Regions from separate parts of the Pseudoalteromonas sp. R3 genome, predicted to be linked through region 1. Evidence: predicted binding sites of a transcription regulator. Region 1 holds the regulator's gene; each other region holds the start of a gene.

Region 1 (2,269 bases):
AGGACAGCAGGGTAATCGGGTCTTGGTGCTTGATGCTGACTTAGGTTTGGCCAATTGTGATGTTATGTTGGGCTTACGGGTAGAGAAAAATTTATCTCATGTTTTGTCTGGAGAATGTGAACTAGACGAAATCTTGGTTGAGGGGCCTGCTGGCATCCGCATCGTACCTGCGACGTCTGGCTCGCAAAGTATGGTGGAGTTAACACCTGCCGAGCATGCTGGGCTAATACGTGCGTTCAGTGAACTCAGTAGCGAATTTGACATTTTAATTGTCGATACCGCAGCAGGTATTTCAGACATGGTTTTGAGCTTTTCTCGTGCTGCTCAAGACGTGTTGGTCGTGGTATGCGACGAGCCGACTTCGATTACCGATGCTTACGCGTTGATCAAAGTCCTAAGCCGCGAGCATGGAGTGTATAAGTTTAAAATTGTGGCCAATATGGTACGCAGTTTAAGAGAAGGGCAAGAGCTTTTCGCAAAACTATCCAAAGTCACCGACCGGTTTTTAGATGTTGCTCTGGAACTGGTTGCAACGATTCCGTTTGACGAAAATATGCGTAAATCTTCGCGACGTCAAAAAACCATCGTTGAGCTTTTCCCCAATTCACCTGCTGCCGTGGCATTCAGAGGCCTGGCAAGCAAAGCTGTCAAGTGGCCCATCCCCCATCAACCATCAGGTCATTTGGAATTCTTTATTGAGCAACTGGTAAACGGTTAACGATGGCTTCACCGGTCAACCGCATGGCGGGATATCAAACGACGGACCACCTTCACAAGGTGGTTGAGCGTCATACACCTTTGGTAAAAAAGGTGGCCTGTCATTTGTTAGCTAGGTTACCAGCCAGTGTTCAGTTAGATGATTTAGTTCAGTCAGGCATGATTGGATTAATTGAAGCCTGTAAAAATTTTGACGCAAGCAAAGGGGCAAGCTTTGAAACGTTTGCAGGTATTCGAATCCGTGGCGCAATGATAGACGAGATACGCCGCGGTGATTGGGCTCCACGCTCTGTCCACAAAAATGGCCGAATGGTAGCAGAAGCCATTGCTGAGCTCGAATCTCAGCTTGGGCGTGAACCAAAAGATACTGAAATCGCTGAAAAACTTGATATTACGCTGGATGAGTACCATCATATTTTACATGATGTGAATGCGAGTAAAGTTATCGGCATCGAAGACCTTGGGGTCGACGAAGACGTAATTTCTCCCGCAGGCAACGATTTTGCGCTAGACAAACCATTCAATAATGTTAAAAATGAGCGCTTTAACGAGTCGTTAGTCAATGCTATCAAGACTTTACCTGAGCGCGATGCTTTGGTGCTGTCTTTGTATTACAACGACGAGATGAATTTAAAAGAGATTGGCGCGATTTTAGAGGTCAGCGAATCTCGAGTGAGTCAGATTCACGGTCAAGCAATGATCAAGCTTCGTGCAAAGATCAATGACTGGATCAATTAGAGTAAGTTTTACAATATAGGTTCAAACCTCACCGGAGGAAGTTTTGGATAAGAACATGAAAATTCTCGTGGTTGATGATTTCTCTACGATGAGAAGAATAATCAAAAACCTGCTAAGAGACTTAGGCTTTACCAATGTTCAAGAGGCTGATGATGGCAGTACGGCACTTCCAATGTTGCAAAATCAGGACTTCGACTTCGTCGTAACTGACTGGAATATGCCGGGCATGCAAGGTATCGATTTGTTACGCGCAATTCGTGCTGATGACAAGCTTAAACACATCCCAGTACTTATGGTTACAGCAGAAGCGAAAAAAGAACAAATCGTTGCCGCTGCCCAGGCTGGAGTTAATGGTTACATCGTTAAACCGTTTACGGCAGGAACCCTGAAAACCAAACTAGAAAAAGTGTTCGAACGTTTAGGCTAGTATTGATAAGGGTAGGCTTATGTCAACATCTTCTGTGCCACAGATAACTCTGGAACAGGCTAAACTGCTCGTTGAATACCTAGAACAAGGTGAGCAGGAAAAGGCTGATGAGATATTAATTGAGGCCACTAACAAAGAACAATCAGAGCTATTCGCTGAAGTGGGTAAGCTGACTCGACAACTTCATGAATCATTGAAAAACTTTGAGTTAGATACCCGTTTAGCTGATCTCACGACAGAAGCCATTCCAGATGCGAAGCAGCGCCTAAATTATGTCATGGAGATGACAGAAAGCGCGGCTAATAAAACCATGGATGCCGTAGAAGCGAGTCTTCCCTTAGCCCAAGAACTTGCCGATGAACTCTCAGAAATCAAACCCACTTGGGA
Region 2 (2,269 bases), 350 kb from region 1:
AGAAAAATTAGCAGGAATGATCCTTGTCCCTGCCAAAGTGGGAAGAAGTTCAAAAAGTGCCACGGCTAGGTTGGCTGGCTAAACTTTTGGGTTATTGAATACGCAATAACCCATAAAGTGTAATGTTCTCGCGCTTGAATATTACTTTTAATTTTTTGTTGCTGCGTTTTTAAGGGTGCCAAAGCAGCGCCCTGTAAAACGGGATGAGTCCCCGTAGAGTGATACTCAGCAAAAACTAAATGTTCTCCTCATTTAGATTTGTATTTGGTGCATACAAATATATAACCCTATCCAAAGCATCTTTTGTATTCCCATGCCGTCGGTGTGCTTCTTTAAACAGCAACCTGCAACATAGATTGCATTTCCCCCCCGGCTATCTGATCATAAAACCCTGCAGCATCGATGTCTTTATTATCAACAATCATTTGAGGGGTTCTGGTTTTTTCTAGCCTCTGTCTTACTGCCGGTTCAAGATTATCGACAATATGTAGAGGAATATGTTTTTTATCATTACGCACAGCATAAGGCTCTGGTTGTAAGCACTCCTTTAGACGAAGACTTGCCAGATCCCCTTCCTGAACCAGGAATCCATTGTCCTGGCCTATCAACATATTGAACTGTTCCGGCGCAAGTGGCTTCTGTGGACCAAGCTGTAACGCCTTTTTTAATGCAGCTTCAGATTTATCGGGCTCTTCTGGTGACGTATGAGGCAGGTCAAACTGGCTAAAATCTAACGCGTCCTGAGACAGCAAAGATAAAAGCAACGCAAAGTCACCACGCCTGGCTTCATGAACGCTGTGATTAAGCGCACTACCAAGCTGAGCCTCTTTGCATAAAATACCGTCTATCTGCATGTAAAATCGCCACAATTTAGTGAATATGAAAATTTATCGGCATTTTTTCAATTTTCTTTAGAACATTTCTTTACTTCACTAAAAACTTTGATATTATCAGCGCCCATGTTGAGGAGGGGTTCCCGAGCGGCCAAAGGGATCAGACTGTAAATCTGACGGCACTGCCTTCGCTGGTTCGAATCCAGCCCCCTCCACCACATAACAACTTGTATTCTCTTAGGAGGGGTTCCCGAGCGGCCAAAGGGATCAGACTGTAAATCTGACGGCACTGCCTTCGCTGGTTCGAATCCAGCCCCCTCCACCATCTTACAATTTGTTTTTCTCTCAGGAGGGGTTCCCGAGCGGCCAAAGGGATCAGACTGTAAATCTGACGGCACTGCCTTCGCTGGTTCGAATCCAGCCCCCTCCACCACTTTTCTACTAAGTATTTTTTGAAAATTACTTCATAGATTTTACTACTGTCAAAATAAAACATTCAGGCCAAAACATCTGGTATCGAACGAAAACTCACCTCTTACTTTAGAAGCGCAGTTTGCGTGTCTGAATATTACTGGCAACGGCCTATCTCGATCATTCACTTCGATAAAGTCTTCGCACTATTACTTTTCTATCTGTAACGCCACTGCGTTTTGGCTCAAATAAGCTTTTGCATTTTTGTATTCAGGATAATGATGCGCCACTATTTTCCAAAAAGCTTGATTGTGTGCCATCACATGGAAATGTGCCAATTCATGCACAATAACATAATCAATGACCCACTTAGGAGCGCCAATCAATAGACTATTGAGTGCTAGTGTACCGCTTGATGACAAACTGCCCAACGACGTTTGTATTCCCTGATCTTAAGTTCATCATACTGGCTTCCCATAAGGCTTGAATATTCTGCCAGTACCGGCATCACATAACTAAGTAACACCTGGTTTAAATATCCAAACAGCGCTTTTCGCGCCCCTTCAGAGCCGGGTTTAGCACGAGTTTGAAGACCAATGCATTTCGCATCGTGATCAATGTAAGAGCTGCTTGGTGATAACTCAAACTTATACTGCTCGCCAAATATCTGAATTTTCTTACTAATAAAAGGCGTCTGGATCCGCTGTTGTTGGACGGACATCGCCAACTTTTTATTTTCAACCCAGTGTGACTTGCTTTTTAACCAGGTATCGAGCCAGTGTTGATCGATGCCGTAAGGCGCAAATACTTTCACCCCCTCGGCTGTAACTTTAATCGCAACACTCTGTCTGCGCTTACTGATGCTTAACTGATAATCAAATGACATAGATACAATTTTTTATTAACCCTGAAAAAATACTGCTACCATTACTTATAAGAAGGATTGATCTGGCACACTATGAACAACAAACCTCTTTGCCAATATGAGTCACCCGATGGCCAAAAATGCCAAGAAATAGATATGG
Region 3 (2,269 bases), 1.8 Mb from region 1:
ATTTTCTGGTCAGAAAGACGCCCGACTCCACATGGTGGGTATAGGGGAACTGATCGAAAATGGCGATGCGTGAGATCTGGTGCGTGTCGCATAGTAATTCCAGATCGCGTTCCAGCGTATCCGGGTTACAGGAAATATAAATGATGTTGTCGTATTGGCTGACCAAGTTACAGGTGAGCTCATCCATGCCTGCGCGAGGTGGATCGACTAAAATGGTCTGGCAGTTGTAACTTTGCAGGTCTATGCCTTTGAGGCGGGAGAACTGTTTTTCACCCTTCATGGCTGCCGTAAATTCCTCGCTCGACATACGAATGATATCCAGGTTATCCACCTTATTGGCTGCAATATTGTATTGTGCAGAATGAACCGATGATTTAGAGATCTCTGTGGCTAATACTCGGTTAAACTGACCTGCCAGTGCGATAGAGAAGTTGCCATTACCACAGTAAAGTTCGAGAAGATCGTTTTGCAGCGGAGCGCAAAGATCTTGTGCCCAGGCCAACATTTTTTCATTCACTGCCGCGTTGGGCTGAGTAAAGCTATTTTCAACCTGCTGGTAGGTGTAATGTTTGCCATTGACTGTAAGCTGCTCTGTCACAAAGTCATCGCCAAACACCACTTTTTGTTTTCTGGCACGACCGATAAAGTCGACTTTATAGCTTTGTTGTAGCTCATTACGTAAAGCCTGCATAGCCTCTTGCCAGGCATTGTCCAGCGCTTTGTGATAAAGCAGGCTGATCAGCACTTCGCCACTGAGCGTTGTCAGATAATCAATCTGGAATAGTTTACGGCGCAGGATCTCGTTGTGGCGCAGCTTATCCATCATTACCTGCATCATTTCATTGACCAAAGGCGCGCCGGATCGAACTGATCGACTCGGATCTTTTCTTTGGTCTGTTGATCGAACATGATGTGGAACAGATCGTCTCCATCATGCCAGACGCGGAATTCGCAACGCTGGCGATAGTGGCTTTTTGGGGAGTCGTACACTTCCAGTTGTGGCGCATCGAAGCGGGCAAATTGCGCACTGATCCGCTGTTGTTTTTCTGTCAACTGTTGCTCGTAGGTCGAAGTGTCAATCGTGATCACCGCCATATTAAAACCACCATAGTTAATGCAAAGAGGCGCTATTTTAGGATGCACTTTCGATTTGTCCAGCAAAGAGCAAAATATTTTGCTCTTTTATTGTACAATAGACTTAAGCTTAAGGCGTTTTGGCCGATAACCAACTATCAAGTAAAGCGGAGAGCAGACATGAAAATCGGACAGTTGAATCAGCTGTTGAATCCGGCGATGCAGCATAATGCGGGTAAAGCCAAATCGCTTATCCCTAATATGTCAATTAATACGGATAGTTACCACGGAAACAAATCTCAGGCAGCAGCCAAGATCCTTGATGATAAACTCGCACAAGCACTGGGCATTGAGAAAAAAGAAGAAAAAGACAAGCCCCTGTTTGATTTTGAAGAAATTGTCAAAAATGTGCTGGGGTTTGTCCAGGGGGCAGTGAAAAAAGCCAAAGCAGCCGGAGAAGACGACGACACACTCAAAAGTATGCTTGATCAAGCACGTAAGGGCGTGCAGATGGGAATTGATGAAGCGTCTGAAGATTTAAAAGGCACAGGCCTGTTTAATGATGAAATCGAGGAAGGGATAGAAAAGTCCCGCGAAGGGATTTTTAAAGGGTTAGATGAGTTTGAAAAAGAGCTGTTTGATCCTAAACCACAGCAGGTATCTGTGAGTGCTGCACAGTTTGCCAGTTTATCTAATCAAGCCGAGTATGCCTTTACTACTGCTGAAGGGGATGAGGTGGTGATTTCGTTCAGTGATGCGATGAGTCAGTCGAAAGCGGCAAGCTATGCACGTAATGGCGATGGCGAAGGGTTTGCGTATGGTGAGCAAAGCAGTCATGAGCTTAATTTTTCCATCAGTGTGAATGGCGACCTCAACGAAGATGAGCAGGCCGCGATTAATGACATGATGAAAGACATCCGCGATGTCAGCGATACCTTTTTCGCCGGTGACTATGATGATGCGTTTGCCAAAGTGCAGGAACTGGGAATTAACAGTGAGCAAATCGTCAATTTCACTATGGATCTGCGCCAGACCAAAACTTCTGCTGCGATTGCCCAGTATCAACAGAGTAATCCAATGAAAGATTTGGAAAAAGCACTGCAGCCGCTGGATCAACGTCTTGAAGGGATCCATGATGAAGCGAAAGGACTGGGCATAGAAGCTCAGTTGCCGGATATCATGGCCTGGATAAACG

Evidence for each region. Region 1 encodes FliA, which starts transcription of late flagellar genes. Its sites were predicted from a motif close to CTAAAGNTNNNNNNNNNNNNGCCGATA; they were not measured.
Region 2: a site for FliA is predicted at 889-915, ahead of ELR70_RS16945 (VC2046/SO_2500 family protein). Genes of this name have one in related genera too.
Region 3: a site for FliA is predicted at 1,198-1,224, ahead of ELR70_RS06635 (DUF5610 domain-containing protein). Genes of this name have one in related genera too.

What each region holds. Positions count from the first base shown of each region.
Region 1 covers NZ_CP034835.1:3,096,052-3,098,320, reverse strand. The annotation lists gene ELR70_RS18640 (MinD/ParA family protein) at 1-718, shown strand, start outside; gene ELR70_RS18635 (RNA polymerase sigma factor FliA) at 721-1,455, shown strand; gene cheY (chemotaxis response regulator CheY) at 1,499-1,882, shown strand; gene ELR70_RS18625 (protein phosphatase CheZ) at 1,902-2,269, shown strand, end outside.
Region 2 covers NZ_CP034835.1:2,744,515-2,746,783, forward strand. The annotation lists gene ELR70_RS16940 (YchJ family metal-binding protein) at 1-69, shown strand, start outside; gene ELR70_RS16945 (VC2046/SO_2500 family protein) at 333-854, opposite strand; tRNA gene ELR70_RS16950 (tRNA-Tyr) at 967-1,051, shown strand; tRNA gene ELR70_RS16955 (tRNA-Tyr) at 1,074-1,158, shown strand; tRNA gene ELR70_RS16960 (tRNA-Tyr) at 1,182-1,266, shown strand; gene ELR70_RS16970 (YgjP-like metallopeptidase domain-containing protein) at 1,645-2,130, opposite strand; gene ELR70_RS16975 (ion channel) at 2,203-2,269, shown strand, end outside.
Region 3 covers NZ_CP034835.1:381,201-383,469, forward strand. The annotation lists partial or broken gene trmA (tRNA (uridine(54)-C5)-methyltransferase TrmA) at 1-1,095, opposite strand, end outside; gene ELR70_RS06635 (DUF5610 domain-containing protein) at 1,255-2,269, shown strand, end outside.